3 regions of the Citrobacter sp. LST-B2 genome follow, and region 2 is predicted to be linked to each of the others. Evidence: predicted binding sites of a transcription regulator. Region 2 holds the regulator's gene; each other region holds the start of a gene.

Region 1 (10,821 bases), 570 kb from region 2:
ATCATGTCGATGTGGGGCAGATTCGCGATAATCTGGAGATTAAGTGCTATATGATTACCTCCAACGGCGCGCGTGTGCATGATATGGATGGCAATCTGGTGTTTACCCATAATCTGGACCGCGATATTGCCAGCGATCTGTTTGGGGTGGTGAACGCGAACCCGGATATCATCACTAACGTCTATCGCGATGACGAATGGTTTATGAACCGCCATCGTCCGGATGAAATGCGATTTTTCAAAGAGGCGGTGTTCCATTACTCGCTGTTTGAACCGGGTTTACTGGAGCCGGAAGGCGTCAGCAAAGTGTTCTTCACCAGTCATTCTCATGACGTCCTGCTGCCGCTGGAACAGGCTATTAATGCGCGCTGGGGCGATCGGGTGAACGTGAGCTTCTCCACGCTCACCTGTCTGGAAGTGATGGCGGGCGGCGTGTCGAAAGGCCATGCGCTGGAGGCGGTCGCCAACGCGATGGGTTACAGCCTCAAAGACTGCATCGCCTTTGGCGACGGGATGAACGACGCTGAAATGCTGTCAATGGCAGGCAAAGGCTGCATTATGGCCGGGGCGCATCAACGCCTGAAGGATCTGCATCCGGAACTGGAAGTGATCGGCTCTAATATCGACGATGCGGTGCCGCATTATCTGCGCGATCTCTTCTTACGCTAAGATGAATGCTGATTAATTAATCAGTTGTCAACTTAACTCTCCGCTACAATGGATACTCCATATTCTACGAGATATCCATTGTGGCGTTACTGATCATTACCACGATCCTGTGGGCTTTCTCCTTCAGCCTGTTCGGGGAATACCTTGCCGGGCACGTCGATAGCTACTTTGCCGTGTTGGTTCGGGTCGGTCTGGCGGCGCTGGTATTCCTGCCTTTCCTGTGTACGCGCGGGCACAGCCTGAAAACTATCGGGCTTTATATGCTGGTGGGAGCCATGCAGCTTGGCATCATGTATATGCTGAGTTTCCACGCTTATCTCTATCTGACTGTCTCTGAACTGCTGCTGTTTACCGTGTTGACGCCGCTCTATATCACGCTGATTTACGATCTGATGAGTAAACGGCGGCTGCGCTGGGGGTATGCGTTTAGCGCGCTGCTGGCGGTGATTGGCGCAGGGATTATTCGTTATGACCAGGTGACCGATCACTTCTGGACTGGTCTGCTGCTGGTACAGCTTTCCAACATCAGTTTTGCCATCGGGATGGTGGGCTATAAACGCCTGATGGAGACGCGCCCGATGCCCCAGCATAACGCCTTTGCATGGTTTTACATCGGCGCATTTCTGGTGGCGGTAGTTGCCTGGTTCTTGTTGGGCAATGCGCAGAAAATGCCGGAAACCACGCTCCAGTGGGGAATTCTGGTGTTCCTGGGCGTGGCCGCTTCAGGCATCGGCTACTTTATGTGGAACTACGGCGCGACACAGGTTGATGCGGGGACGCTGGGTATTATGAACAATATGCATGTGCCCGCAGGGCTGCTGGTCAACCTGGCTATCTGGCACCAACAGCCTCACTGGCCAAGTTTTATTACTGGTGCGATGGTGATATTGGCTTCACTGTGGGTGCATCGAAAGTGGGTCGCTCCGCGCTCCGAACAAACGGCAGATGATCGCAGGCGTGATTGCGCGCCGATCGAATAAACGCCTCAGTCACCGGCTGGCGCTGCTCGCCATCACGCACGGCGGCGTACAGGCGGCTCCATAAGCCCTCTCCCAGGGTTCTGGTCACCACCAGACCCTGGCGTTCAAAACTCTCCACGACCCAGTGCGGCAGGGCAGCAATGCCCATGTTTGCCGCCACCATCTGAATCAACAGCAGAGTATTATCCACGCTTTTCAGTGACGGGCTGACCCCTGCGGGCTGAAGAAAATGACGCCAGACGTCCAGTCGACTGCGTTGTACCGGATAGATCAGCAGCGTTTCGCTGGCTAAATCTTCCGGGGTGATCTGCGTTTTGCTGGTCAGCGGATGCTCGGGTGCCAGCACCAGGCGAACTTCAAAATCAAACATCGGAGAATAATGCAGCCCGCTGCGCGGCAGAATGTCAGAGGTCATCACCAGATCGAGCTCGTCCTGCTGGAGCGCCGGTTGGGGGTCAAACGTCACGCCGGATTTAAAATCCATCTCCACCTGCGGCCATTTGGCGCGGAAGTTTTCCAGCGCCGGGGTCAACCACTGAATACAGCTATGGCACTCAATGGCGATACGCAGACGGGTTTGTTGTGGTTCGTTGCAGGCCTGCAACGCGCGGTTAATTTGTGGCAGAACCTGACTGGCCAGTTGCAACAGGATCTCACCCTGTGGGGTGAAACGCAGCGGCTGACTTTTACGTATGAATAGCCGAAAGCCAAGGCGCTGTTCCAGATCGCTGAACTGGTGAGACAGGGCGGATTGGGTCTGATGCAGCGTCGCCGCGGCGGCTGCCAGTGACCCGGTATTCCGCAACGCCTGGAGCGTTTTCAGGTGTTTAATCTCGATCATGAAAGTCCTTCACTTCGGCATGAACAAATTGCGCTTGAGGAATATACAGTAACTGTCAAATATGGATGTGTAAACATCCAGACGTCCAAAATCCTTCGTATTTTAAATTTATGGTGCGTTGGCTGCGTTTCCCCGCCCTGGTTACTTACTGATGTAAGCTCCCGGGGATGAGCAAACTTGCCACCTTCCCTGAATTAAAAATCCATAGGATTTACATATAATTAGAGGAAGTAAAATGACAATACTGAATCACACCCTCGGTTTCCCTCGTGTTGGCCTGCGTCGCGAGCTGAAAAAAGCGCAAGAGGGCTACTGGGCGGGTAATGTGACCCGTGAAGAACTGCTGGCGGTGGGCCGCGAACTGCGGGCGCGTCACTGGGATCAGCAAAAGCAGGCAGGTATCGATCTACTGCCGGTCGGCGATTTTGCCTGGTACGACCATGTTCTGACCACCAGCCTGCTGCTCGGTAACGTCCCGGCGCGTCATCAGAACAAAGATGGTTCCGTCGATATCGACACCCTGTTCCGCATTGGTCGCGGTCGTGCGCCGACCGGCGAACCGGCTGCGGCGGCAGAAATGACCAAATGGTTTAACACCAACTATCACTATATGGTGCCGGAGTTCGTTAAGGGTCAGCAGTTCAAACTGACCTGGACACAACTGCTGGATGAAGTAGACGAAGCGCTGGCGCTGGGTCACAAGGTGAAACCTGTGCTGCTCGGCCCGGTCACTTACCTGTGGCTGGGCAAAGTAAAGGGCGAGTCGTTCGATCGCCTGAGCCTGCTGAAAGACATTCTGCCGGTTTACCAGCAGGTGCTGGCGGAACTGGCAAAACGCGGCATCGAGTGGGTGCAGATCGACGAACCCGCGCTGGTGCTGGAACTGCCGCAGACGTGGCTGAACGCCTTCAAACCGGCCTACGATGCGCTTTCCGGGCAGGTGAAACTGCTGCTGACCACCTACTTTGAAGGTGTAACGCCTAACCTTGATACCATTGCCGCGCTGCCGGTACAGGGACTCCACGTTGACCTGGTCCACGGTAAAGATGACGTGACAGCGCTGCACAAACGCCTGCCGACTGACTGGCTGCTGTCTGCCGGTCTGGTCAATGGACGCAACGTCTGGCGTGCCGATCTGACAGAAAAATATGCCCAGATTAAAGATATCGTAGGCCTTCGCGATCTGTGGGTGGCCTCGTCCTGCTCATTGCTGCACAGCCCGATCGACCTGAGCGTTGAAACGCGTCTGGATGCGGAAGTGAAGAGCTGGTTTGCCTTCGCCCTGCAAAAGTGTGGTGAACTGACGCTGCTGCGCGATGCGCTGAACAGCGGCGATACCGCCGCCATCGCCGAATGGAGCGCACCGATTCAGGCGCGTCGCCACTCGACCCGTGTGCACAATGCAGCAGTGGAAAAACGTCTGGCGGCCATCACCGCGCAGGACAGCCAGCGGGCGAACCCGTACGAAGTGCGCGCTGAAGCTCAGCGTGCGCGCTTCAACCTGCCTGCATGGCCGACGACCACTATCGGTTCTTTCCCGCAGACTACTGAAATCCGCGGCCTGCGTCTGGACTTCAAAAAAGGTCAGCTTGATGCTAACAACTATCGCACTGGCATCGCGGAGCATATTAAGCAAGCGATTGTTGAGCAGGAACGCTTAGGCCTGGACGTGCTGGTCCACGGTGAAGCCGAGCGTAACGACATGGTGGAATATTTCGGTGAGCACCTCGATGGTTTTGTTTTCACCCAGAATGGCTGGGTGCAGAGTTACGGCTCTCGCTGCGTGAAACCGCCGGTGGTGATCGGCGACGTCAGCCGTCCAGAAGCGATCACCGTAGAATGGGCGAAGTATGCTCAGTCGCTGACTGACAAACCGGTAAAAGGCATGCTGACCGGCCCGGTGACCATTCTCTGCTGGTCCTTCCCGCGTGAAGACGTCACCCGCGAAACCATCGCCAAACAGATCGCGCTGGCACTGCGTGATGAGGTGGCGGATCTGGAAGCGGCAGGCATTGGCATCATTCAGATTGATGAACCCGCACTACGCGAAGGGCTGCCGTTGCGTCGTAGCGACTGGGCGGCTTATCTGGCGTGGGGCGTGGAAGCGTTCCGTATCAACGCGGCGGTGGCGAAAGATGATACCCAGATCCACACCCACATGTGTTACTGCGAGTTTAACGACATCATGGATTCTATTGCCGCGCTGGATGCTGACGTGATCACCATTGAGACCTCACGTTCCGACATGGAGCTTCTGGAGTCGTTCGAAGAGTTCGACTATCCGAACGAAATCGGACCGGGCGTGTATGACATTCACTCGCCGAATGTCCCGAGCGTAGAGTGGATTGAGGCGCTGTTGCAAAAAGCGGCACAACGTATCCCGGCTGAACGCCTGTGGGTGAACCCGGACTGTGGCCTGAAAACCCGCGGTTGGCCGGAAACCCGCGCCGCGCTGGCGAACATGGTGAAAGCCGCGCAGAATCTGCGTCAGGCGTGATCTTCCTGGGCCCGGTAAGGCGAAGTCGCCACCGGGCCTGTTGTCGGGGGGCGGTTCAGACCTGCGTTATTTCTTACTTCCGTACTGTGCAAACCACGCCAGCATTCTTTGCCAGCCGTCTTTGGCAGATTCTTCGTGATAGCTCGAGCGGTAGTCGGCATTGAAGGCATGACCGGCATCAGGATAGACAACAATCTCCGTATTGGCGTTAGCGGCGCGTAAGGCCTGGCGCATGGTCTCCACGCTCTCCTGTGAAATACTGTTATCCTGACCGCCGTACAGACCCAGCACCGGGGCGTTCAGATCGGTCGCCACATCGACAGGATGTTTCGGCGAATTCAACGACTTATCGCCAACCAACTTCCCATACCAGGCTACAGCGGCTTTCAGTTGCGGGTTATGCGCCGCGTACAGCCACGTAATACGTCCGCCCCAACAAAAGCCAGTGATCATCAGACGATGAACATCGCCACCGTTGCGGGACGCCCAACTGGCGACGTGATCCAGATCGGCCAGAACCTGAGAATCCGGCACTTTCGCCACCAGACCGCTCAATAGCGTGGGAATATCGGCGAAATCATTGGGATCGCCTTCGCGGAAGTAGAGTTCTGGCGCGATAGCCAAATAGCCGTCCAGCGCCAGACGACGGCAGATGTCGCGGATATGTTCATGCACGCCAAAGATTTCCTGCACTACAATGACCACAGGCAGTGGGCCATCGCTCTTTTTCGGCCGGGCGTGAAACGCCGGCATCTCGTCCCCCTGAGAAGGGATTGACGTAAAACCCGCGACGATGGCGTCGTCCGGGGTATGCACTGAGGTAGAGGCAATAGGGGATGCTGCAGGTGCAAAACCGGTTTGTGGTGTTGATGTCATGGTATTCTCCGTACCCTTAGAAAAATAGCGCACTATTAACTATAGACAGCCTTTAACCATTCACACTGCCTCAAACGGCTCGCTTTTTGTGCAAAGAAAGAGAAAGTTGGGCTATTGATGTGATGTTGATCACTTTTTGTAGGTAAATTCATGCAAATGAATTGCATCATGGTGATAGCGGTCACGAAAATATCTTAAGTCCTTCGGTAAAGTGTCTTTTTGCTTCTTCTGACAAAAACCGAATCACAGAGGAGTTTTATATGTCCAGGTCTGACGTTTTTCATCTCGGCCTCACCAAGAACGATTTACAAGGGGCTACGCTGGCTATCGTCCCTGGCGATCCGGAACGTGTAGAAAAGATCGCCGCGCTGATGGAGAAGCCGGTTAAACTGGCATCTCACCGTGAATTCACTACCTGGCGCGCAGAGCTGGACGGTAAAGCCGTCATCGTCTGCTCGACCGGTATCGGCGGCCCATCAACTTCTATAGCGGTGGAAGAATTGGCTCAGTTGGGCATTCGTACTTTCCTGCGTATTGGCACCACGGGGGCCATTCAGCCGCATATCAATGTCGGCGATGTTCTGGTCACCACGGCGTCCGTTCGTCTGGATGGTGCGAGCCTGCACTTTGCGCCGATGGAGTATCCGGCAGTCGCTGACTTTGAATGCACCACCGCGCTGGTTGAAGCGGCAAAATCCATCGGTGCCACAACTCACGTGGGCGTAACTGCATCTTCTGACACCTTCTACCCAGGCCAGGAACGTTACGACACTTTCTCCGGTCGCGTAGTACGTCGTTTCAAAGGCTCCATGGAAGAGTGGCAGTCAATGGGCGTGATGAACTACGAAATGGAGTCCGCCACGCTGCTGACCATGTGTGCAAGCCAGGGCCTGCGCGCCGGGATGGTTGCGGGGGTAATCGTCAACCGCACCCAGCAAGAGATCCCGAATGCGGAGACGATGAAACAAACTGAAAGCCATGCGGTGAAAATCGTGGTGGAAGCGGCACGTCGTCTCATCTAATTCTCTTCTCTTCCGTAAACAAGGCCGACGCGTTCGGCCTTTTGCTTTTACGCGATTATTTGCGTACCGCCTCGCAGGAAAGTTCTTTAAAACTGGACGTTTATACAGCACAATTCTATTTTGTGCGGGTGATGTATGGCGTCGGGAGGCATTTTGGATATCTCAATCATCATTTATGCGGTTATTGCGCTGGTGGGCATTGCGCTTGGCTGGCTGATAGCCAGCTATCAGCATGCGCAACAGAAAGCCGAACAATTCGCTGAACGTGAAGAGATGGTTGCGGCATTAAGTGCTGCCAAACAACAGCTTGCCCAAAGTGAACACTGGCGTGATGAGTGCGAGTTGCTCAATAACGAATTACGTAGCCTGCGCAGCATTAACACCTCGCTGGAAGCGGATCTGCGTGAAGTGACCACGCGAATGGAAGCCACACAGCAGCATGCGGAAGATAAAATTCGCCAGATGATCAACAGCGAGCAGCGTCTGAGCGAACAGTTTGAAAACCTGGCAAACCGAATCTTTGAGCAAAGCAATCGCCGGGTTGATGAGCAAAACCGACAGAGCCTGAATGGTCTGCTGACGCCGCTGCGTGAACAACTGGACGGTTTCCGTCGCCAGGTTCAGGACAGCTTTGGTCAGGAAGCGCGAGAACGTCACACCCTGGCGCATGAAATTCGCAATCTCCAACAGCTTAATGCACAAATGGCCCAGGAAGCGGTCAACCTGACGCGTGCACTAAAAGGCGATAATAAAACGCAGGGGAACTGGGGCGAAGTCGTACTCACCCGTGTGCTGGAAGCATCCGGACTGCGTGAAGGTTATGAGTACGAAACGCAGGTCAGTATCGAGAATGACGTTCGTTCCCGCATGCAGCCCGACGTAATTGTACGTTTACCGCAGGGAAAAGATGTGGTGATCGACGCCAAAATGACGCTGGTGGCCTATGAGCGCTATTTTAATGCGGAAGACGATTACACCCGCGAAAGCGCGCTTCAGGAACACATTGCTTCGGTGCGTAACCATATTCGCCTGTTGGGACGTAAGGACTACCAGCAACTTCCGGGGCTGCGCACGCTGGATTACGTGCTGATGTTTATTCCGGTGGAGCCCGCGTTTCTGTTAGCGCTCGACCGACAGCCCGAACTGATTACTGAAGCGCTTAAAAACAATATTATGCTGGTCAGTCCCACGACATTACTGGTGGCGTTGCGAACCATTGCGAATCTTTGGCGTTACGAACATCAAAGCCGTAATGCGCAACAGATTGCGGACCGTGCGAGTAAGCTCTATGACAAGATGCGGCTGTTTGTCGACGATATGTCCTCCATCGGACAGAGTCTGGACAAAGCGCAGGATAACTATCGTCAGGCGATGAAAAAGCTGTCGTCGGGGCGCGGCAACGTGCTGGCACAGGCCGAAGCGTTTCGCGGCTTAGGGGTAGAAATTAAGCGCGAGATTAACCCTGAACTGGCGGAACAGGCCACAACGCAGGATGAAGAGTATCGGTTGCGATCGGTACCTGAAGAGCAGGAAGATGCATCTTATTCCGACGATGACGGGATAAAGCAGCAATCGAATTAGTCCGTTCGGAGTAACCCGGACGGGCAGAAGGGTAGGGCAATGCGCCCCAATCTGTTACACTTCTCGAACAATTTTTTGATGAGCAGGCACTGAGATGGTGGATAATTCACAAGAAACGACGCACTTTGGTTTTCAGACTGTCGCTAAAGAGCATAAAGCGGACATGGTGGCCCACGTTTTTCATTCTGTGGCATCAAAATATGATGTTATGAATGATTTGATGTCTTTTGGCATCCATCGTTTGTGGAAGCGCTTCACCATCGACTGTAGCGGCGTCCGCCGTGGTCAGACAGTACTGGATTTAGCCGGGGGAACCGGCGATCTGACGGCTAAATTCTCCCGTCTGGTCGGGGAGACCGGCAAGGTGATTCTGGCTGACATCAATGACTCAATGCTCAAAATGGGTCGTGAAAAGCTGCGCAATATCGGCGTGATTGGCAACGTAGAATATGTTCAGGCCAATGCGGAAGCGCTGCCGTTCCCGGACAATACGTTTGACTGCATCACTATTTCCTTCGGTTTGCGTAACGTCACGGACAAAGACAAAGCCCTGCGCTCGATGTTCCGTGTCCTGAAGCCAGGTGGTCGTCTGCTGGTGCTGGAATTCTCTAAACCGATTATCGAGCCACTGAGCAAAGCGTACGACGCCTACTCGTTCCATATCCTGCCGCGTATCGGTTCAATGGTCGCCAATGATGCCGATAGCTATCGTTATCTGGCGGAATCCATCCGTATGCATCCCGATCAGGACACCTTGAAAGCGATGATGCAGGACGCCGGGTTCGAAAGTGTCGACTATTACAACCTGACAGCGGGTGTGGTTGCGCTACATCGTGGCTATAAGTTCTGACAGGAGAACGGGGATGCCTTTTAAACCCTTAGTGACTGCAGGAATGGAAAGTTTGCTTAATTCATTCCTGTATCGTTCGCCGGCGTTGAAAACGGCGCGAGCGCGTCTGCTGGGAAAAGTGCTGCGTGTAGAGCTAAAAGGCTTTTCGACATCATTAATTCTGCTGTTCAGCGAACGCCAGGTTGACGTGCTGGGCGAGTGGGCTGGCGAGGCCGATTGTACGGTGATCACTCATGCCAGCGTATTGCCAAAATTACGTGACCGCCAGCAACTGGCTGCGCTGATTCGCAGTGGCGAACTGGAAGTGCAGGGTGATATTCAGGTTGTGCAAAATTTCGTTGCCCTTGCCGACCTGGCGGAATTCGATCCTGCTGAACTGCTGGCGCCTTATACCGGCGACATCGCGGCGGAAGGGATCAGCAAAGCCCTGCGCGGCGGGGCAAAATTTCTCCGTCACGGGATCCAACGTCAGCAACGTTATGTTGCCGAAGCCATTACGGAAGAGTGGCGAATGGCACCCGGACCGTTAGAGGTTGCCTGGTTCGCGGAAGAAACGGCAGCGGTGGAACGCGCTGTCGATGCGCTGACCCGGCGGCTGGAAAAACTGGAGGCTAAATGACGCCAGGTGAAGTACGGCGCCTGTATTTCATCATTCGCACTTTTTTAAGTTACGGACTTGATGAACTCATCCCCAAAATGCGGATCACGCTGCCGCTGCGGTTATGGCGTTACTGCCTGTTCTGGATGCCAAACCGGCATAAAGACAAATTATTGGGAGAGCGACTGAGACTGGCTCTGCAGGAGTTAGGGCCGGTGTGGATCAAGTTTGGTCAAATGCTCTCAACTCGCCGCGATCTCTTCCCTCCGCATATCGCCGATCAACTGGCGTTGTTACAGGACAAAGTCGCCCCCTTCGATGGCAAGCTGGCGAAAGCGCAAATCGAAGAAGCGATGGGCGGACTGCCCGTTGAAGCCTGGTTTGATGAATTCGAGATTCAGCCGCTGGCGTCGGCGTCAATTGCTCAGGTGCATACGGCGAGACTGAAATCGAACGGCAAAGAGGTCGTCATCAAAGTCATACGTCCTGACATCCTGCCGGTTATCAAAGCGGATCTACGACTGATTTATCGTCTTGCCCGCTGGGTGCCGCGCTTGCTACCGGACGGTCGCCGTCTGCGCCCGACGGAAGTGGTGCGGGAATATGAAAAAACACTGATTGATGAGCTGAACCTGCTGCGCGAATCGGCCAACGCCATTCAGCTACGGCGAAACTTTGAAGACAGCCCCATGCTCTACATCCCGGAAGTTTATTCTGACTACTGCAGTGAGAATATGATGGTGATGGAACGCATCTATGGCATCCCGGTTTCCGATGTGGTGACGCTGGAGAAAAACGGCACCAACATGAAGTTGCTGGCGGAGCGCGGCGTGCAGGTTTTCTTCACTCAGGTGTTTCGCGACAGCTTTTTCCACGCGGATATGCATCCCGGAAACATCTTTGTCAGT
Region 2 (10,821 bases):
GCGCTATCTGCTCAACCTGCTGAAAGCTAACGCATCGCGCAAGCTGGCGGCTTATCCAGGCTCGCTGCCGGTGAGCCTGGCGCAGTTGAAGTCCCTGCGCCGGATCCGTGAGTTTGACGATCTGATCACTGCCAAAATTCACGGCTTCGCCGATGCTATCGACTACTATCGTCAGTGCAGTGCCATGCCCTTGCTCAGCGACATCGCCATTCCGACGCTGATCATTCACGCGAAAGACGACCCGTTTATGGATCATCATGTGATCCCCAAAGCAGAAGATTTACCGCCGCAGGTGGAATATCAGTTAACCGAACATGGCGGGCACGTTGGATTTATTGGCGGGACGCTACGTCGGCCAGAAATGTGGCTGGAATCGCGCATCCCTGACTGGCTGACACCGTATCTGGAGGTCTAATCATGCAAATCCCCTGGCAGGACCTTTCCCCCGAGACGCTGGACAATCTGATCGAAAGCTTTGTGTTGCGCGAAGGTACCGATTATGGTGAACATGAACGTACCCTTGAACAAAAAGTCGCCGACGTCAAACGCCAGTTACAGTGTGGCGAAGCGGTGCTGGTGTGGTCTGAGTTGCACGAAACCGTCAATATCATGCCGCGCAAGCAATTTCGCGAATAACCCGCACGCTATCGGCCGACTATAATAAAAAATCAATTTATTGATGGAGTTAACATGTCTGCCAAACATCCGGTGATTGCGGTAACAGGATCCAGCGGCGCGGGGACCACCACCACCAGCCTCGCGTTCCGTAAAATTTTTGCGCAGCTCAACCTGCGCGCAGCCGAGGTGGAAGGCGACAGTTTTCACCGCTATACCCGTCCGGAAATGGATATGGCGATCCGCAAAGCACGCGACGCCGGACGCCACATCAGCTATTTTGGCCCCGACGCCAATGACTTCGGTCTACTGGAGCAGACGTTTATCGAGTACGGTCAGACGGGCAAAGGCCAGTCGCGTAAATATCTGCATACCTATGATGAAGCCGTGCCATGGAATCAGGTACCGGGGACGTTTACCCCGTGGCAACCCCTGCCGGAACCCACTGACGTATTGTTCTATGAAGGCCTGCACGGCGGCGTCGTCACGCCCCAGCATGAGGTCGCAAGACATGTTGATCTCCTGGTCGGCGTGGTCCCCATCGTTAACCTGGAGTGGATCCAGAAGCTTATCCGCGACACCAGCGAACGAGGCCATTCTCGTGAGGCGGTGATGGATTCGGTGGTGCGTTCGATGGACGACTATATCAACTACATCACGCCGCAGTTCTCCCGCACCCACATTAACTTCCAGCGCGTTCCCACCGTCGACACCTCGAACCCATTCGCGGCCAAAGGCATTCCGTCACTGGATGAGAGCTTTGTCGTGATTCATTTCCGTAATCTGGAAGGAATCGATTTCCCCTGGTTGCTGGCGATGCTGCAGGGGTCATTCATTTCCCACATCAATACATTGGTGGTACCCGGCGGCAAAATGGGGCTGGCAATGGAACTCATCATGTTGCCGCTGGTGCAGCGACTGATGGAAGGCAAGAAGATCGAATAAACGATGGGAAGTGCGCGATGGCGCTACGCTTATCGAGCCTACAAATCAGGGATCTGTAGGCCGGACCAGGCGCTAGCCGCCATCCGGCGACAGGAAAAATTACGCCGCAATCACTTCATATGAATGGGTAATGTTGACCGCTTTTCCCAGCATCAGCGCCACAGAGCAGTACTTCTCCGCTGACAGGTCGACCGCACGCGAAACGGCGGCATCTTTCAGATCGTTACCGGTGACAATAAAGTGCAGATTGATGTGGGTGAACAGGCGTGGCGCCTCTTCGCGACGTTCTGACGTCAGTTTCACTTCGCAGTTCGTCACATCCTGACGGCCTTTTTGCAGGATAGAAACCACGTCAATGGCGCTGCAACCGCCCGCTGCCATCAACACCATTTCCATCGGGCTCGGCGCTTTATCACCAGAGTTACCGTCCATCAAAATCTGGTGTCCGGAAGCCGACTCACCAAGGAAGGTTAACCCCTCAACCCATTTAACACGCGCTTGCATATTTTTTAACTCCAGTGCGTCAATTTTCCTGACAGATTACGCGTACATAACATTTCTCGCAACGGAAGGCGACCTCCGTCATGCTGAAGCGAGACACCAGGAGACACACGGCTAAAGCTATGCTAAAACAGTCAGGATGCTACAGTAATACATTGATGTACTGCATGTATGCAGAGGACTTCACATTAAAGGCTGCAGTGAGTTTTTGACAGCCTCTTCCCAGGACGCGGGAAGCACATTTTTGCAACCCCAGAGACAGCGGCATTTTTTGGCTCTGGAGACAGCTTATAACAGAGGATAATCGCGCATGGTGCTTGGCAAACCGCAAACAGACCCGACACTTGAATGGTTCTTGTCTCATTGCCACATTCATAAGTACCCGTCCAAGAGCACGCTGATTCACCAGGGTGAAAAAGCAGAAACGTTGTACTACATCGTTAAGGGCTCAGTGGCAGTGTTGATTAAGGATGAGGAAGGCAAAGAAATGATCCTTTCTTATCTGAATCAGGGTGATTTTATTGGCGAACTGGGCCTGTTTGAAGAAGGCCAGGAACGTAGCGCATGGGTTCGGGCGAAAACAGCGTGTGAAGTGGCTGAAATTTCTTACAAGAAATTCCGTCAGTTGATCCAGGTGAACCCGGATATTCTGATGCGCCTCTCTTCCCAAATGGCTCGCCGTCTGCAAGTCACTTCAGAGAAAGTCGGTAACCTGGCCTTCCTCGACGTGACCGGTCGTATCGCCCAGACTCTGCTGAATCTGGCGAAACAACCTGATGCGATGACTCACCCGGACGGCATGCAGATCAAAATCACTCGCCAGGAGATTGGCCAGATCGTTGGCTGCTCTCGCGAAACCGTTGGTCGTATTCTGAAGATGCTGGAAGATCAGAACCTGATCTCCGCTCACGGTAAAACGATCGTCGTTTACGGCACTCGTTAATCTCATCGGAAATGACGCGCTACCCGCTAGCGCGTCATTTTTGTTTTGCCAATGTGGCGCAGACTGATTTATCACCCAGAAATCAATTATGCACTACGTCAAACGCTGGTGCTCTGTTTGCCCGTGGCCGTCGGACTGATCATCGGGCAGTTACATCTGGGCCTGCTCTTCTCTCTCGTTCCCGCCTGCTGCAACATTGCCGGGCTTGATACTCCGCACAAACGCTTTTTCAAACGTCTGATTATCGGTGCGTCGCTGTTTGCCGGCTGTAGCCTGATCATGCAGCTACTGCTGGCGCAAGCGGTGCCGTTACCCCTGATCCTGACCGGCCTGACGCTCACGCTCGGCGTCACCGCTGAATTGAGCTCCCTTCACGCGCGTTTGCTTCCGGCCTCGCTGATCGCGGCGATTTTCACACTGAGCCTGGCAGGAAATATGCCGGTCTGGGAACCGCTGCTGATCTACGCGCTGGGCACGCTGTGGTATGGCTTGTTTAACTGGTTCTGGTTCTGGCTCTGGCGCGAACAGCCGCTGCGCGAGTCGCTGAGCCTGCTGTACCGGGAACTGGCGGATTACTGCGAAGCGAAATACAGCATGCTGACCCAGCATACCGACCCGGAAAAAGCCCTGCCGCCGCTTCTGGTGCGCCAGCAGAAGGCCGTCGACCTCATCACCCAGTGCTATCAGCAGATGCACATGCTGTCGGCGCATCACAATAATGACTATAAGCGGATGCTGCGCGCCTTTCAGGAAGCGCTGGATCTGCAGGAACATATCTCCGTCAGTTTGCATCAACCGGAAGAGGTGCAAAAGCTGGTCGAGCGCAGTCACGCGGAGCAGGTGATACGCTGGACGGCGCAAACGGTCGCCGCTCGCCTGCGCGTACTGGCGGATGACATTCTGTATCACCGGCTGCCGACGCGGTTCACCATGCAAAAGCAGATTGGCGCGCTGGAAAAAATTGCTCATCAGCATCCGGATAACCCCGTCGGGCAGTTCTGTTACTGGCACTTCAGCCGTATCGCCCGCGTACTGCGCACCCAGCGACCATTGTACGCCCGCGATCTGATGGCCGATAAGCAGCGTCGGCTACCGCTGCTGCCGGCGTTGAAAAACTACCTCTCGCTGAAATCTCCGGCGCTCCGCAGCGCCGGGCGGATCAGCGTCATGCTCAGTATCGCCAGTCTGATGGGAACCGCGCTGCATCTGCCGAAGCCTTACTGGATCCTGATGACGGTGCTGTTTGTGACACAAAACGGTTACGGCGCCACCCGCGTGCGTATTCTGCACCGTTCGGCGGGAACGCTGGTGGGGCTGATTATCGCAGGCGTAACACTGCACTTTCATATTCCTGAAGGATATACGCTGGCGCTGATGCTGGTGATCACCCTGGTCAGCTATCTGACCATCCGCAAAAACTACGGCTGGGCGACCGTGGGATTTACCGTCACGGCGGTGTACACCCTGCAACTCCTGACGCTGGACGGCGAACAGTTCATCATTCCGCGATTTGTCGACACGGTGATAGGCTGCCTGATTGCGTTTGGCGGCACCGTTTGGTTATGGCCACAATGGCAGAGCGGACTGTTGCGTAAAAACGCCCATGATGCGCTGGAGGCCGATCAGGAAGCTATTCGTCTGATTCTGAGTGACGATCCGCAGGCCACACCGCTGGCTTATCAGCGTATGCGCGTCAATCAGGCGCACAACACGCTGTTTAACTCACTGAATCAGGCGATGCAGGAGCCAGGCTTTAACACGCACTATCTGGCGGACATGAAGCTGTGGGTGACGCACAGTCAGTTTATCGTCGAACATATCAATGCCATGACCACGCTGGCGCGTGAGCATACGATGCTGACGCCGGAACTGGCGCAGCGATATCTGCAATCGTGCGAAATTGCCATCCAACGCTGTCAGCAGCGGCTGGAATACGACGGGCCGGGCAGTTCGGGGGATGTGAATATTCTGGAAGCGCCCGAAGCGCTCACCCACGGCCCCTTAAGCACGCTGGAACAGCATCTGCAACGCGTGCTGGGGCACCTGAACACGATGCATACTATCTCGTCTGTCGCATGGCGTCAGCGGCCGCACCATGGGATCTGGCTCAGCCGCCGGTTACGGGATATGCGGGGTTAACACGGATTGCCGGATACGCGCGTTATCAGCACCAGGCCTGATAAACGCCGCGCCGTCAGGCACACCGTTAACCGATAACCTTCGCCACAGCCTGTGCAAAACGCTGCATCCCTTCGTCGATATCCGCCTCTTCCACCACCAGCGATGGGGCAAAGCGCATCACATCAGGACCGGCATTCAACACCATCACACCCGCGTCGGCTGCCGCATAGAGGAAATCACGCGCACGCCCTTTGTATTGTGATTTCAGCTCGGCCCCAATCAACAGCCCCATACCGCGAATATCGCTGAACACGTGGTACTGCTCATCAATCTGCTGCAGATGTTGAACGAATCTCTGGCGTTTTGCACTCACGCCTCCCAGAACCTCTGGCGTGTTGATGATGTCGAACGCGGCTTCCGCCACCGCGCAGGCCAGCGGGTTACCGCCGTAGGTCGAACCATGAGAGCCGACATGAAACGCCGAGGCGATTTCCTGCGTCGTCAATACCGCGCTCACCGGGAAGCCGCCGCCCAGCGCTTTCGCGCTGGTGAGGATATCCGGCGTCACGCCATAGTGCATATAGGCAAACAGATCGCCGGTACGCCCCATTCCGCTTTGTACTTCATCAAACACCAGCAATGCCTGGTGCTCGTCGCAGAGCTCGCGCAGCCCTTGCAGGAACTCCGGCGTCGCGGCCAGAACGCCACCTTCTCCCTGTACCGGCTCAACCACCACCGCGCAGGTATGGTCATCCATCACCGCTTTCACCGCATGGAGATCGTTAAACGGTACATGGATGATATCCGCCGGTTTCGGCCCAAAGCCATCGGAATACTTCGGCTGACCGCCCACCGTGACGGTAAACAACGAGCGACCGTGGAACGCGTTATGAAAGGCAATGATTTTGGTTTTGAACGGGCTATGGCGCACGCAGGCGTAATGACGCGCCAACTTGAACGCCGTTTCGTTGGCTTCTGTTCCCGAGTTCATAAACAGCACGCGCTCGGCAAAGGTGGCATCGATTATTTTCCGTCCCAGACGCAGCGCGGGTTCGTTGGTGAAGACGTTACTGGTATGCCAGAGCGTTTCGCCCTGCGCTTTTAACGCATCGACCAGTACAGGATGGCAATGCCCCAGCGCGGTCACCGCAATTCCGCCCGCGAAATCAACATAGTCTTTGCCCTGCTGATCCCAGATCCGGCTGCCTTTGCCTTTTACCGGAATAAATTCCGCCGGTGCATAAATCGGCAGAATGACTTCATCGAAAGTTGCCCGGGTTACTGCCGTTTGTTCAGTTGCCATCTCATGCCCATCCAGTTATGCAAAAATGAATGTGAAAATATAATCACAAAATATGCATAAAAAATCACAGGATAGCAATCACAAATCACCGATTGAGGAAATTTTCCAGCAATTGATGTCCCTGCTCGCTGAGAATACTCTCCGGGTGGAACTGCACCCCTTCCAGATCCCACATCGTATGGCGAATCCCCATAATTTCCTGTGTTTCGCTCCAGGCGGTCACCTCAAAGCAGTCTGGCAGTGTGGTGGGGTCGATGATGAGCGAGTGATAGCGGGTGACGGTAAGCGGGTTAGTTACCCCCTGAAACACGCCCTGTCCCGTATGGTGGATGGGCGACGTTTTTCCGTGCATCACTTTTTCGGCGCGTACGATCGTTGCGCCAAAAGCCTGCGCCATCGCCTGATGCCCCAGGCAGACACCCAGTATCGGCAAACGTCCGGCATAGTGGCGAATCACCTCCAGCGAAATTCCGGCATCATCCGGGGTGCAGGGACCGGGCGAAATGACGATTTTTTGCGGCTGTAGCGCATCGATCTGCGACAGCGTCAATTCATCATTGCGCTTAACCTGCACGTCAGCGCCCAGCTCACAAAAATACTGGTAGAGGTTCCAGGTGAAAGAATCGTAGTTATCGATAAGCAGGATCATGGCGGCTCCGGTCGAGGAAAACCGCGCTATTCTACTCAGTTTCCTCGGCTTCGCTTACCCCTTTACGAAATATCGCCTGCAATGCGCTAAGGTCGCCCATCGCCCCTTCCTGATTCGCCCGACGCCACTCCGCCACCGGCACATCTGCCCAGTGAAGAAGATACCCCGCATGAATAGCCAGCTGTTCGAAGAAAATCCGCTGCGCCATGCCGCTGCCAAGACGAAACGGATGTAGCACGTTGATCTCACAGTAATAATGTGCAAGGCGACTGACGAACTTCTCTTTTGGCAGCCCCATCAGGTAGCCCTCTTCTTCCAGATCCTGCATCAGGGCATTTCCCTCTTTTTCGATGTACGCGAAATGGCAGAAACGGGTATCACCCTGATAGATATCCACTTCACGCAGATGACCCGCCCAGTCAAAGACGTCCTGGTAAAGCTGCCGATGAATCGCGCACAGATGAGGCAAGCCGCGCTTCGCCGGGCCCAGTTCGATAGTCGCCGCTCGTAGTGCAGTCAGTTCATAAGCGGCCTGTTCCAGACGTGCAACCTGGTGGATCCCCAGACGGTTACGCATCACATTCAGTCCGGGGTAAAGATACGGATCGCGGTCGTCGCCGATTTTATCGCTCATAGTGCCTCCGGAGTTCTTCCAGACGCGCCAGCGCCTCTGCGGGATTAAGCGTGACTAACGGACTTTCGACGCCCTCAAGACGGCGGCTGGCCTGGAAATTCACGTTGCGCTGCTGTTCCCAGAGCCGGGATTTTTGCCTGTCGGTGAGTTTTTTCACTTTACGCCTCCCTGATTGATCCGTGTTTGCCACAAGTATAAGCAGCAAAACGCGGTTACGCAGGGAAGATAAAGCAACGCGGGCCTGCAATGCCCGCGCGGGAAAGGATTACGGCAGAACTTTGGCGGAGAGGATAACCACTGGTTTTGACGGCACATTCTGGTAAGGGCCGACATCATGGGTCGGCACCTGGGAAATCTTATCGGCCACCTCCATCCCTTTCACAACTTTACCAAATACGGCATAGCCGAAATCACGCTGGCCGTGATCGAGGAAGGCATTATCGGCCACGTTGATAAAGAACTGGCTGGTCGCGCTGTCTTTATCAGCAGTACGCGCCATCGCGATGGTGCCGCGCGTGTTACGCAAGCCATTATCGGCTTCGTTTTTAATCGGGGGATTAGGTTTCTTCTGCTGCATCTGCTCGGTGAAGCCACCGCCCTGGACCATAAAGCCGGGAATTACACGGTGAAACGTGGTGTTGTTATAGAAACCATTGTTCACATAATCGACAAAGTTTTGCACTGAAACAGGCGCTTTCTGGCTATTCAGTTCCAGTTCAATATTACCTGCAGAGGTCGTCAGCAAAACGTGCGGATCCCCTTTTGCTGCCAGCGCTGCGGGAGAGAGAGCAGAAAGGGCGAAAACAGCTGCAACAGCCGCCAGGGTCGATTTGAGCATGAGATTTCCTTTAGGAGAGCGGTAACAAAAGCCAGTGGTTTGATTCTAAAGAGCCTTCAGGGACAAGGCCATCCCTTTACCTAATTTTACGTACCTGAAACATATGTAACTTCATCAAAGCATTAATTATTGTGACTTACATCACCTTTAAAAATGTAACAGATCCTGTAATTTCCGATAAAAGTTTAAATGCATCACTAAAAAGCCTAAAATCCGCCCGTTCCCGGCGCCGTCAATGCGCTTTACTTCCATTTACAGGCCAGTCATGACTAACAGCAATCGTATCAAGCTCACATGGATTAGCTTTCTCTCCTACGCCCTCACCGGTGCGTTGGTTATTGTCACCGGGATGGTGATGGGAAACATCGCAGAGTATTTCCAGCTGCCAGTTTCCAGTATGAGTAACACTTTCACCTTCCTGAACGCCGGTATCTTGATCTCAATTTTCCTTAATGCCTGGCTGATGGAAATTGTTCCGCTGAAAACGCAACTGCGCTTTGGCTTTATCCTGATGGTACTGGCCGTTGCCGGTCTGATGTTCAGCCACAGTCTGGCTTTATTCTCTGCCGCAATGTTTGTGCTGGGACTGGTCAGCGGGATCACCATGTCCATTGGTACGTTCCTGATTACGCAGATGTATGAAGGCCGTCAGCGCGGCTCCCGTCTGTTGTTTACCGACTCCTTCTTCAGCATGGCTGGGATGGTTTTCCCGATGGTCGCCGCGTTCCTGTTGGCGCGCAGCATCGAATGGTACTGGGTGTACGCCTGCATCGGTCTGGTCTATGTCGCTATTTTTCTTCTGACCTTTGGTTGTGAATTCCCGCCGCTGGGCAAACACGCGCCGCAAAGCGATACACCCATCGTGAAAGAGAAATGGGGCATTGGCGTCCTGTTTCTGTCTGTCGCTGCGCTGTGTTACATCCTCGGTCAGTTGGGCTTTATCTCCTGGGTACCCGAGTACGCGAAAGGGTTGGGGATGAGCCTGAACGATGCCGGTACGCTGGTCAGCAACTTCTGGATGTCATACATGTTTGGGATGTGGGCATTCAGCTTCATTCTGCGTTTCTTTGATTTGCAGCGCATTCTGACTGTACTGGCGGCACTGGCCACCGTGCTGATGTACTTGTTCATCACCGGGACGCCTGAACATATGCCGTGGTTTATTCTGGCTCTCGGCTTTTTCTCCAGCGCCATCTATACCACTATCATCACCCTGGGTTCGCAGCAAACCCGCGTAGCCTCGCCAAAACTGGTTAACTTCGTCCTGACCTGCGGCACCATCGGCACCATGCTGACGTTTGTCGTCACCGGTCCTATCGTGGCGCACAGCGGTCCTCAGGCGGCCTTGCTCACCGCGAATGGCCTGTACGCTATCGTCTTCGTGATGTGCTTTATCCTCGGTTTTGTGACCCGTCATCGTCAGCATGAGGCCCCGACAGCACAGTAACGTGATTTGCCGGATGGCGATCCTCTTTATAGGCCGGATAAAACGCTACCGCCATTCGGCCTTTTCTCGTTTCTCTTCCCTTCCTCGAAGGATGTAAGGCAGCCAATCTTTAGTGGTAGCCCTCTTCTGCTAAAAACCCCCTCATTTTGTACGTTATTTGTACAATCGCGAAAAGTCTGATATTTCCACAACTTAAGAAAATGCTGTCAAATCAGCAATATACTCCTTAAGAGGTATATAAAGGTGAATTTGATTTGCATCAATAAGTGGGGGTGCTGAATCGTTAAGGTAGGCAGTAATAGAAAAGAAATCGAGGCAAAAATGAGCAAAGTCAGACTCGCTATTATCGGTAATGGTATGGTCGGCCATCGCTTTATTGAGGACCTTCTTGATAAATCCGACGCTGCCAATTTTGATATTACTGTTTTCTGCGAAGAACCCCGCAAGGCATACGACCGTGTGCACCTGTCATCCTACTTCTCACACCACACCGCCGAAGAACTGTCTCTGGTTCGCGAAGGATTTTACGAGAAGCACGGCGTTAACGTGCTGGTCGGCGAACGTGCGATTACCATCAACCGCCAGGAAAAAGTGATTCACTCCAGTGCGGGCCGTACGGTTTACTACGACAAGCTGATTATGGCGACCGGTTCTTATCCGTGGATCCCGCCGATTAAAGGTTCCGAAACCCAGGACTGCTTCGTTTATCGTACCATTGAAGACCTCAACGCGATTGAATCCTGTGCTCGTCGCAGCAAGCGTGGTGCGGTCGTCGGCGGCGGTCTGTTAGGTCTGGAAGCGGCAGGCGCGCTGAAAAACCTCGGC
Region 3 (10,821 bases), 2.1 Mb from region 2:
TCAACTCACCAATTGGAGAACGCGGCACCAGCACGCGCTCATCAACATAAAACTCATGGCCGCAGAACCAGGCTTTGTTGGTCAGATAGGCCACCGGAATACGTTCGTTCACACGGCGGATTACGCGCTCAACAATACGGTGGCGTTCGCTGGAGGTCAGGCGCGCGGTACGCATATCTTCTGGAATATCCAGCGGCAGATACAGCGATGGCAACACCAGTTGCACGGCTTCATCCCACGGGTTATCGGTACCGTGACCGTACCAGATGTTCGCCGCGCTAAAACGGCTGACCGCCCAGCGCAACATGTCCTGAATGGTATGCAGATCACTCACTGCTTCATCAACGAAAATTTTATCCACCTGTTCCTCCAGGGCATGCTCGCATTAATTTCGGCGGCTAGTTTGCCATGAAGACGGCGATAAATCAGCAATCACGCAGGGGTTGCGGGTGAAAATTGCGTTTTGAGCATTCGCATCCGCATCGAGTCGGGTAAACTAACGGACAATAAAAAAAGATGAGATCGCAGAATGAAAAAGAAAACATCGCTGAGCGAGGAGGACCAGGCGCTGTTCCGGCAGCTGATGACCGGCACCCGTCAGATTAAACAGGACACCATTGTTCATCGCCCGCTGCGTAAAAAGATCACCGAGGTGCCGGTTAAGCGGCTGCTTTCGGAGCAGGCCGATGCCAGCCATTATTTCTCTGATGAGTTTCAGCCGCTGCTGAATACGGAAGGCCCGGTCAAATATGTCCGTCCTGACGTGAGCCATTTCGAGCTGAAGAAAATGCGCCGTGGCGATTACTCTCCGGAGCTGTTTCTCGATTTACACGGTCTGACGCAGCTTCAGGCAAAGCAGGAACTGGGCGCGCTGATTGCCGCCTGCCGCCGGGAACATGTGTTTTGCGCCTGCGTGATGCACGGTCACGGCAAACATGTGCTGAAACAACAGACGCCGCTGTGGCTGGCGCAGCATCCGCACGTCATGGCCTTCCATCAGGCACCGAAAGAGTACGGCGGCGATGCCGCGCTGCTGGTGTTAATCGAAGTGGAAGAGTGGGCGCCGCCGGAACTGCCCTGAGCACAGAAACAACAAGAGCCGCATCAGCGGCTCTTTAGCGTACTGATAAACCTGATTCCGGCCCCCCGACAAGCAGAGAGCACCTCATTAAAAAACCAGGAAAAATCAATTTATTGATTTTCGGCTGATAACCACAAAGAAGGAAAAACCACGTTTTTTCTTCTTTGTCAGCAGTCTGAAGAGCCGCATCAGCGGTTCTTTACAGAGAATACAGCGGTTAAATCGCTTTCGCCATTTTGAGGTTGCACGGGCTCATCTGCCAGTTGAACACCCCTTTTCCGCTTTCATCCAGCGTCACACTGGCAATCGCGGAGGTGGTAAACATCGGCGGCGTTTCGCCTGGACACAGCTCGGACACCAGATACCCCACTAACGGAAGGTGGGAGATTACCAGCGCGGTGGCTACGCCTTCATTGGCCAGAGCCTGCAAATAGGCGCTGACCAGACCGACATCGCCGCAGGGAGTCAACTCCGGCAAAACATCCACGTCGCGTGGCAGGTTCATGCATCCCCCTACCACATCCAACGTTTGTTCGGCTCGCAGGAACGGGCTCACCAGAACACGTTCGATATCCACTTTTTGACCTTTCAGCCAGTTCGCCATAAGGCGTGATTCGTCACAACCGCAGGGGGTTAAGGGACGAACCGAATCACTGGCGGCATCGAGGGCCGCGTCGCCGTGACGCATGATAAAAACTTGCATATTGCACCGCTTTTGTTAACCAGAATCACACGCACCCCAGCCAAAACCCCTCAGGGTTGCTGTAATGCAGTGGCCGGCATTGTGCCTTATCCGTTCACTGAATGAAACGCTGTGTTTTACCTCAATGGCGTAAGTATAGTCAATCTGTGTTTACAATTTAACCAACCCACAGCCATTCAGTGCGGATATACCTTACATTTGACCTTGTTCTTTCAGGTCAGTTGCATCTGCTTTCCAGAAACTTTCACCCCGCTCCGCCATCTGTAACAACGTATCGCACGGCGTGAACCGCGGACCATACAGCGAAGCCAGACGTTGCAATACCGCAACCACTTCACCCGCCCCGAGAGAATCCATATAACGGAACGGGCCACCGAGAAACGGAGGAAAACCAATACCAAACACTGCGCCAATGTCACCGTCGCGCGCGCTACGGATCACCTGCTCATCGAAGCAGCGCGCCGCCTCATTGAGCATTAACATGACGCAGCGTTCCGCAATCTGCGAAGCGGAGAGCCGGCTCTGCCCCTGAGCGCCTATAAGCGTATAAATTGTAGGGTCGACCTGTTTTTTGCTTTTACGCCCTTTCGCCCCATAAAGATAGAAACCCCGACCATTTTTTCTACCTTTGCGATCGTCATTCAAAATTGATGAAACAACATTTGCAGGGGCGCTAAAACGCTCGCCATAAGCGGCTTCCAGTATCGGTATAATTTTAGTGCCTGTGTCGATTCCGACCTCATCCAAAAGTTGGATTGGCCCAACCGGAAAACCAAACTTTACCAGTGCGCTGTCGATCTGCTCGACCCGCTCACCTTCGGTCAGCAGGCGAATCGCTTCATTGATATACGGCGCAAGAATGCGGTTTACGTAGAACCCAGCCTTATCACGCACCACAATTGGCGTTTTGCCCTGTTTTTTCGCCAGCTTAACCGTAGTGGCGATGGTTTGCCCCGACGTCATAGCATGCGGAATCACCTCCACCAGCGGCATTTTTTCTACCGGGCTAAAGAAGTGCAGACCAATCACCTGCTCAGGCCTGGCCGCTTTGGCCGCAATATCGCTAATCGGTAAAGATGACGTGTTGGAGGCAAAAATGGTGTGGGATGCGCAATTCTGCTCAACTTCCGCCACCATCTGTTGTTTTAACGACAGATCTTCAAATACCGCTTCAATCACCAGGTCGCGATGGGAAAAGCCGCGATAGTCGGTCGAACCCGATATTAGCGCCAGCTGTTTGTCACGTTCACTGGCTTTGATATGCCGACGACGTACCTTCGTTTCAAGCTGATCCCAGCTGTATTTCAGCGCGTGATTGATTCCTTTGGTATTTATGTCTTTGATACGAACTGGCAAGCCACCTTTACAGGCTGTGACGTACGCAATACCGCCTCCCATCAGTCCACCACCTAAAACGCCGACGCTGTTAAGCGGCCCTGGCGGCACCTCGCTGCCCGGATCCTTTTTCACGTCCGTACTGGCAAAAAAGATATTGCGTAACGCCTGCGATTGCGGCGTCATCGCCAGCTCGCCAAACGCGCGCGCTTCCGCGTCATAGCCGCTGCTACTCCCCTGTGCCAGTCCGGTTTCAATCACCTGTAAAATACGTTCTGTCGCCGGGTAATTTCCCTGGGTTTTCTGTTCTGTTTTCTTGCTGACCATGCGGAACAGCAACGCCCGTCCGAGCGGGCCCGCCAGAATACGTTCACGAACCGGTAAAGCGCGGTGAACGGGACGATCTTTTTTCGCCCATTCCACGGCAGCATCCAGCAGGATCGTCTGCGAGACTACCTCATCCACCAGCCCCGCTTTCAGCGCCTGCTTCGCGCGAAGTTGCTTACCAGTGAGGATCATATCCAGCGCCGTACTAACACCCACCCGTCGGGGTAGCCGTTGGGTACCGCCCGACCCCGGCAGCAGCCCGAGTTGCACTTCCGGTAAACCGAGTACGGTTTTTGCATCGTCCGTGCAAACGCGAGTATGACAGGCCAGCGCCAGTTCAAGTCCGCCACCCAGGCAAGCGCCGTGAATGGCGGCCACCACCGGAATCGGCAGCGCGTTAATCTCGGCCATCAGTTGCTGCCCCTGTCGCGCCAGCGTTTCTGCTTCCTGGGCGCTTTTGCAGCGGCCAATCATATTGATATCCGCCCCGGCAATAAAATTGTCCGCTTTTGCAGAAATAATGACGACGCCGCGAATCGCCTTGTTCTCGCGAATCTGTTTAAGAATGATGCGTACCTGCGAGGCAAACTCCGCCTTAAGGGTATTCATCTTTTCTCCGGGGACATCAACAGAGATGACCGCGACGTTGTCCAGACGCACGTTAAGCGTAAAAGCCGATGTCATTTCCATTATTCCGCCTCCAGAACCATTGCCGCACCCAGCCCACCCGCTGCGCAGGCGGTGACCAGGCCAAAGCCGCCACCACGACGACGTAATTCGTGCAGCGTTTGCGTGATCATCCTCGCGCCCGTCGCGGCAAATGGATGTCCAAAGGCAATTGAACCGCCAAGTACGTTAAATTTGCTGTCATCCACTTCGCCAGTGGCATGGCTTCGACCGAGCACCTCGCGGGCAAAACGCTCACTGCCAAGTAACTGGAGATTGGCAAGCGTCTGCGCGGCAAAGGCTTCGTGCATATCGAAAAGCGTCAGATCGGCCATTGTGATGCCCGCACGTTCCAGCGCCAGCGGCGTAGACCAGGCCGGACCCAGCAGCATATCCTGCCAGACATCGATCGCGGTAAACGCGTAGCTGCGCAGATAGCCGAGCGGAACCAGCCCCAACTCTTTCGCTCGAGATTCCGTCATCAGGATGACTGCCGCCGCGCCATCGGTCAGCGGAGTGCTGTTTGCCGCCGTAACGCTGCCATGCTTGCGGTCAAATGCCGGACGCAGTCTGGCGTAATCTGCCAGCGTGGAGTTGCCGCGAATATTGTTATCTTCAGACAGGGGCTCTTTAAAAGGCGGTGTGTAAGTGGTCATGACTTCATCGGCGAGCTTACCTTCTGCCCACGCCAGGGCGGCCCGCTGATGAGAACGATGCGCCAGGGCATCCTGTTGTTCACGGGTAATCCCGTAGGTTTTCGCCATCTGCTCAGCGGTATCGCCCATTCGCAGACCGGTTGAGTATTCCGCCACAGCAGGCGGGACGGGCATCAGATCGCGCAAGCGCAGACGGGAAAAGAGTTTCAGACGCTGCCCCATCGTGCGGGCTTTGTTGACATCGACCAGCACCCGCGCCAGTTTTTTGCTGACGCCAATGGGCAGCACCGAAGATGAATCAGCCCCACCGGCGATACCCGCACGAATGGTGCCGGCCATCAGGCTTTCTGCGACGTTAGCCACTGCCTGAAAACTGGTTGCACAGGCACGACTGACGCTGTAGGCATCGGTATGCACATTCATCCCGGTCCCGAGCACAATTTCACGCGCGATGTTCGGCGCTTCCGGCATCTGTACCACCTGGCCAAAAACCAGTTGTTCAATCACATCAGCAGGGATTTCACTGCGTGCAAGCAGTTCGCCAACCACCATTTTGCCGAGATCGACGGCGGGAATGCCATGATATGCGGTCGCCTGACGGGCAAAAGGCGTACGTAATCCGCTCACGATGGCGATGCGATCGCCCTGACGGGTGACCAGCGGTAATGCCTGACTCATAACACTCCCCTGTAAAAAATAAATAAGTGGTCTGACCTGATCATAGTCTTAACCAATTTTTTACATTTAGCCAAGCGGAGCGCAAAGAAAGTGAGAGCTACGACACAGTGAATAATCACTGCCTGAAACGAAAATGCCCCGGGGAAAACTCACCGGGGCATCAGAAACAACGAGGCGGGATTAACGCAGACCCAGCTGGAAAATCAGGGTTTCGGCTTCGCAGGCGAAGACAAAATCGATATCCAGCCGCACGCCGTCAGACTCTTCAGTGAAGGTCGAGGTGATTTTGCACGGTTCAGATTCCACGCTACGGGCTTTTTCGGTCAGCGCCGCCAGCGTCTCTTCAGCCTCTGCGCGGTTAGCGAACACGCGGCTGTATGATGCGGTGCAATCGGAGTTGTCCATGATGGTACCAACATCCATACAGCAGCAAACCGGGGTTTCATCAGCACTGCATTTACTCATTGTAGATTTCCTCTGTATTTCGCACCCAGGGTGCCAGATAAACGATGGGGATATTTTACGCCCCCCACATTCACCTCTCCAGTTGTTAATTGTGCGAAATGCGATAAGTGACCGAAATCACAATTAAAAATGATCTAAAACAAATTTCACCTAAAAGGGTGAGTGCGCAAACCGTCAATTTTGCCAGCTGGATCGCGTTTTTAAGATCACAATTGAAAAAAGTTATAAACATACTTGCAACATTTCAGCTGGTCAGACCTATACTCACGCCACTGGTCTGATTTCTATGTTGTACCACAGACCCTACACTTCGCGCTCCTGTTACACCATGTAACATAGTTTGTATAAAAATAAATCAATTGAGGTTATGGTCATGAGCCAGAAAACCCTGTTAACAAAGTCTGCTCTCGCAGTCGCAGTGGCAATTATCTCCACCCAGGCCTGGTCTGCAGGCTTTCAGTTAAACGAATTTTCTTCCTCTGGCCTCGGCCGGGCCTATTCGGGTGAAGGCGCTATCGCAGACGATGCAGGTAACGTCAGCCGTAACCCAGCGCTGATCACAATGTTCGATCGCCCGACGTTCTCTGCGGGTGCGGTCTATATCGATCCGGACGTCAACATCAGCGGACGCTCTCCGTCTGGCCGTAGCCTTGATGCCGATAACATCGCGCCAACGGCATGGGTGCCAAACGCACACTTTGTTGCGCCAATTAACGATCAGTTCGGTTGGGGGGCATCAATTACCTCTAACTACGGTCTGGCAACAGAGTTCAACGATACCTACGCAGGCGGTTCTGTTGGCGGTACCACCGACCTCGAAACCATGAACCTCAACTTAAGCGGCGCCTATCGCTTAGACGATGCCTGGAGCTTCGGTCTTGGTCTGAACGCCGTTTATGCGCGTGCGAAAATCGAACGCTTCGCCGGTGACCTGGGGCAACTGGTCGCCGGTCAGGTGATGAACTCTCCAGCCGGACAAACGCCGCAGGGTCAGCAACTGGCTGCCACCGCAAATGGCATCCCAAGCGATACCAAAATTGCTCATCTGAATGGTAACCAATGGGGCTTCGGCTGGAACGCCGGGATCCTGTATGAACTGGATAAAAACAACCGCTACGCGTTGACCTACCGTTCTGAAGTCAAAATTGACTTTAAAGGTAATTACAGCAGCGATCTGCCTCCGGCGATCAACAACTACAACCTGGGTATCCCGACCGCTACCGGCGGCGCCACTCAGTCAGGTTACCTGACGCTTAACCTGCCAGAAATGTGGGAAGTGTCCGGTTATAACCGCGTAGCGCCGCAGTGGGCTATCCACTACAGCCTGGCCTATACCAGCTGGAGTCAGTTCCAGGAGCTGAAAGCAAAATCCACCAGTGGTGATACGCTGTTCCAGAAACATGAAGGCTTTAAAGACGCTTACCGCATCGCACTGGGAACCACCTACTACTACGATGATAACTGGACGTTCCGTACCGGTATCGCCTTCGATGATAGCCCGGTTCCATCACAAAACCGCTCTATCTCGATTCCGGATCAAGACCGCTTCTGGCTGAGCGCCGGTACCACCTACGCCTTCAATAAAGATGCGTCTGTGGACGTTGGTGTCTCTTACATGCACGGTCAGAGCGTTAAGATTAACGAAGGTCCGTACCAGTTCGAGTCTGAAGGTAAAGCCTGGCTGTTCGGTACCAACTTCAACTACGCATTCTGATTTCTTGCAGATGTAAAAAAGGTGAGCTTTTTAGCTCACCTTTTTATTTGCTCAATCTGGCTTACTCGGAATCGATCTCTTTGAGTTCATCCTGAATCGCCTGCGCGTTCGGGTTTTCCTGCGGCTTGAGCTTGCCGCCATCAGCGATAAAATCATGACGCTGGAAGTAAGCTTCACGAACCATAATGTAGGGATCGGAAGACTGACGCAGCAGACCATCGGAATCCAGCAACTGGGCACGGGTTTCAATCCCTTCAACCGTCCATTTACCGATAGACATCGGCCAGGTCAGCCAGGAGAGCACCGGATATAACGTATCCGCCATATCGCCGCCATCATCACGGATCGTCCAGCTACCATAGAACGGTAAGTGCACGTAAGGACCGTAACCTACGCCATAGTGACCTAAAGTGCTGCCGAAGCGATGCGGTTCAACACGCTGCAGTTTCGGGTTCGCCATACCGGCGACGTCAATAAAGCCCCCCATCCCCAGGATCGTGTTGAGGAAGAAGCGGGTGAAATGCACCATCCCCTGATACGGATCGCCCTGCAGGAAATAGTTCACCATCACCGCCGGCTCTTCCAGGTTGCCAGTGAAGTTGCTCAGACCATTACGGGCAGGCTGCGGAACATAATCACGCCATGCGACGGCCACCGGTCGAACGATATACGGATCCAACACATTAAAGTTGAAGTTGTACATGGTGCGGTTGAACCCTTCAAGCGGGTCTGAACGCCCCTGCTGTTCTGTGCCGGAACTCGCACACCCCACCAGCAGTGTGGTTCCCAGCGCAAGCGCCGACAGGCGAAGCTTCATAAATGTCTCCCTGTTAATTATGGCTATCGCTGATTGCCATCCATGACGGAACGCTATCGTATCCGCCTGTAAAGGTGTGAGCGATTGTAACAGTACGTCAAACGATGTCTATATCACCGAACTTGTTGATTTGATCATAGCCTGGTCACACCAGAATCGTCGCGCTTCTATTTTAGCGGGATGAAGAAAAACAAACGTTACCATTTTTGCGTTTTCAGAACATGTCCTGACGGGAGCAGGCTAAAAACCGCTACGCTTTAACGTGTCAGTGCTCATACCGGAGACGAATAATGGTCGATCATGAAAACGACAAATTAGATAAACATAGCGACGAGCTTGCCGTCGAAAGTGAAGAAAAACAGGATGGGAAGAAGATAGAACTGGATGAGGATCGCCTCCCCTCGCGGGCGATGGCGATTCATGAGCATATTCGTCAGGACGGGGAGAAAGAGCTGGAACGGGACGCGATGGCATTGCTGTGGTCTGCCATCGCCGCCGGGCTTTCGATGGGGGCTTCGCTGCTGGCAAAAGGGATCTTCCACGTTGAACTGGAGGGGGTACCCGGCAGTTTCTTGCTGGAGAATCTCGGCTATACCTTTGGCTTTATCATCGTCATCATGGCTCGTCAGCAGTTGTTCACTGAAAACACCGTCACCGCCGTGCTGCCCGTCATGCAGAATCCGACGCTCAGTAACGCGGGCCTGTTGATGCGACTGTGGGGTATCGTACTGCTGGGGAACGTGCTGGGCACCGGCGTCGCGGCGTGGGCCTTTGAATACATGCCCATTTTCAACGAAGAGACCCGCGATGCGTTCGTGAAGATCGGCATGGACGTGATGAAAAATTCACCTACGGAGATGTTTGCCAATGCCATTATTTCCGGCTGGCTGATTGCCACCATGGTCTGGATGTTCCCGGCGGCGGGTGCAGCGAAAATTGTGGTGATCATCCTGATGACGTGGCTGATTGCGTTAGGCGATACCACCCACATCGTCGTCGGGTCGGTCGAAATTCTCTATCTGGTATTTAACGGCACGCTGCACTGGAGCGACTTCCTCTGGCCGTTTGCCTTACCCACGCTTGCCGGAAACATTTGCGGCGGCACCTTTATCTTTGCCCTGATGAGCCACGCGCAGATCCGCAACGATATGAGCAACGCCCGCAAAGAAGAAGCCAGAATCGCGGCACAAAAAAGAGACAATGCGCAGAAAAAGGAGGAAAAACAGTCCTGAATGGCGACGGTTTGAACAGTCAGGCGGTCACTCTCTTACCGGGGCAAACAAAAACCGGTATACTCGTGCCGCCTCGTCCCCTTAGTTAAATGGATATAACGAGCCCCTCCTAAGGGCTAGTTGCAGGTTCGATTCCTGCAGGGGACACCATCCGGCCCACCGTGGCGAGCCGGAAAACGTCCAGGCGTTAAAGGGTGACCGAATGCGCTTTTTCGCCGGGTTTGAATACTACCTCTCCGAGGCTGATACACGCGACCGGGCAAACATGGCCGCACAGCAGGCAGCCGACGCATTTTTCGGTATTGCAGTGCGGGGTCCGCGTCTGTTCGTTCCACTCCATCGCCTGATGACCACCGTCGAAGCAGGAAATGTAGCAACGACCGCAGCCGACGCATTTTTCCTGATTAATATGCGGGTAAACGATATAACTGCGGTCGAGATCTTCTGCCGGAACGATATTGGCATTTGCCAGCCCCACCATCTCATCCAGCGAGTCGAAACCCTGATCGTTAAGATAGTGCGACAAGCCGCTGATCATATCTTCAACAATGCGATAACCGTACTGCATAATGCCGGTTGTCACCTGAAGTGTTGCGGCGCCCAGCAGCAAGAACTCGGCAGCATCTTCCCAGGTTTCAATTCCACCGATACCGCTAATCGGAAAATCTTTCAGCTCAGGATGGGTGCGTAGCTGCTGAATGAAGCGCAGGGCAATCGGTTTCACCGCTTTACCTGAATAGCCCGAAATACTGGATTTGCCATTGACGACTGGCAGACCCAATTTACGCTTGAGGTCAATATTGGTAATTGACTTGACGGTGTTGATGGCGGCAATACCATCGGCACCACCGCGTTTCGCCGCCAGCGCAACCTCGCACATATCGCCGATATTGGGCGTCATTTTAGCGAGCATCGGCAGAGAAGAGCCGCGTTTCACCGCCTGGCAATATTTCTCCACCAGTTCAGGACTTTGCCCCACATCGCTCCCCATGGCGTGAGAGGTCATCTGCGGACAGGAGAAGTTGCATTCAATCATATCCGCGCCAGCCTCTTCGACCAGACGCGCCAGATCCTGCCACTGCTGCTCATTTTCCCCCATGATCGAGGCGATCAGCACCTTATCCGGGTAATCTTGTTTGAGCCGACG

The links. The regulator CRP, encoded in region 2, controls carbon source genes, mostly activating them, when cyclic AMP is high. The targets are predictions, from matches to a motif close to ATGTGANNNNNNTCACAT.
Region 1: a site for CRP is predicted at 5,980-5,997, ahead of udp (uridine phosphorylase). Genes of this name have one in related genera too.
Region 3: a site for CRP is predicted at 6,017-6,034, ahead of ACQ0PY_RS16445 (YfcZ/YiiS family protein). Genes of this name have one in related genera too.

Annotation. Positions count from the first base shown of each region.
Region 1 covers NZ_CP192598.1:4,957,378-4,968,198, reverse strand. The annotation lists gene yigL (sugar/pyridoxal phosphate phosphatase YigL) at 1-668, shown strand, start outside; gene bioP (biotin transporter) at 749-1,648, shown strand; gene metR (HTH-type transcriptional regulator MetR) at 1,536-2,489, opposite strand; gene metE (5-methyltetrahydropteroyltriglutamate--homocysteine S-methyltransferase) at 2,725-4,986, shown strand; gene ACQ0PY_RS23865 (dienelactone hydrolase family protein) at 5,053-5,862, opposite strand; gene udp (uridine phosphorylase) at 6,123-6,884, shown strand; gene rmuC (DNA recombination protein RmuC) at 7,038-8,465, shown strand; gene ubiE (bifunctional demethylmenaquinone methyltransferase/2-methoxy-6-polyprenyl-1,4-benzoquinol methylase UbiE) at 8,560-9,315, shown strand; gene ubiJ (ubiquinone biosynthesis protein UbiJ) at 9,329-9,934, shown strand; gene ubiB (ubiquinone biosynthesis regulatory protein kinase UbiB) at 9,931-10,821, shown strand, end outside.
Region 2 covers NZ_CP192598.1:426,446-437,266, reverse strand. The annotation lists gene ACQ0PY_RS02005 (hydrolase) at 1-415, shown strand, start outside; gene ACQ0PY_RS02000 (YheU family protein) at 418-636, shown strand; gene ACQ0PY_RS01995 (phosphoribulokinase) at 691-1,560, shown strand; gene ACQ0PY_RS01990 (OsmC family protein) at 1,660-2,064, opposite strand; gene crp (cAMP-activated global transcriptional regulator CRP) at 2,372-3,004, shown strand; gene ACQ0PY_RS01980 (YccS/YhfK family putative transporter) at 3,056-5,143, shown strand; gene argD (bifunctional acetylornithine/succinyldiaminopimelate transaminase) at 5,211-6,428, opposite strand; gene pabA (aminodeoxychorismate synthase component 2) at 6,514-7,077, opposite strand; gene ACQ0PY_RS01965 (putative adenosine monophosphate-protein transferase Fic) at 7,109-7,711, opposite strand; gene ACQ0PY_RS01960 (YhfG family protein) at 7,701-7,868, opposite strand; gene ppiA (peptidylprolyl isomerase A) at 7,977-8,549, opposite strand; gene tsgA (MFS transporter TsgA) at 8,815-9,996, shown strand; gene nirB (NADPH-nitrite reductase large subunit) at 10,318-10,821, shown strand, end outside.
Region 3 covers NZ_CP192598.1:3,395,727-3,406,547, forward strand. The annotation lists gene prmB (50S ribosomal protein L3 N(5)-glutamine methyltransferase) at 1-361, opposite strand, end outside; gene smrB (endonuclease SmrB) at 530-1,081, shown strand; gene sixA (phosphohistidine phosphatase SixA) at 1,299-1,784, opposite strand; gene fadJ (fatty acid oxidation complex subunit alpha FadJ) at 1,977-4,136, opposite strand; gene fadI (acetyl-CoA C-acyltransferase FadI) at 4,136-5,446, opposite strand; gene ACQ0PY_RS16445 (YfcZ/YiiS family protein) at 5,627-5,911, opposite strand; gene fadL (long-chain fatty acid transporter FadL) at 6,285-7,625, shown strand; gene mlaA (phospholipid-binding lipoprotein MlaA) at 7,687-8,442, opposite strand; gene ACQ0PY_RS16460 (formate/nitrite transporter family protein) at 8,733-9,674, shown strand; tRNA gene ACQ0PY_RS16465 (tRNA-Arg) at 9,750-9,824, shown strand; gene preA (NAD-dependent dihydropyrimidine dehydrogenase subunit PreA) at 9,862-10,821, opposite strand, start outside.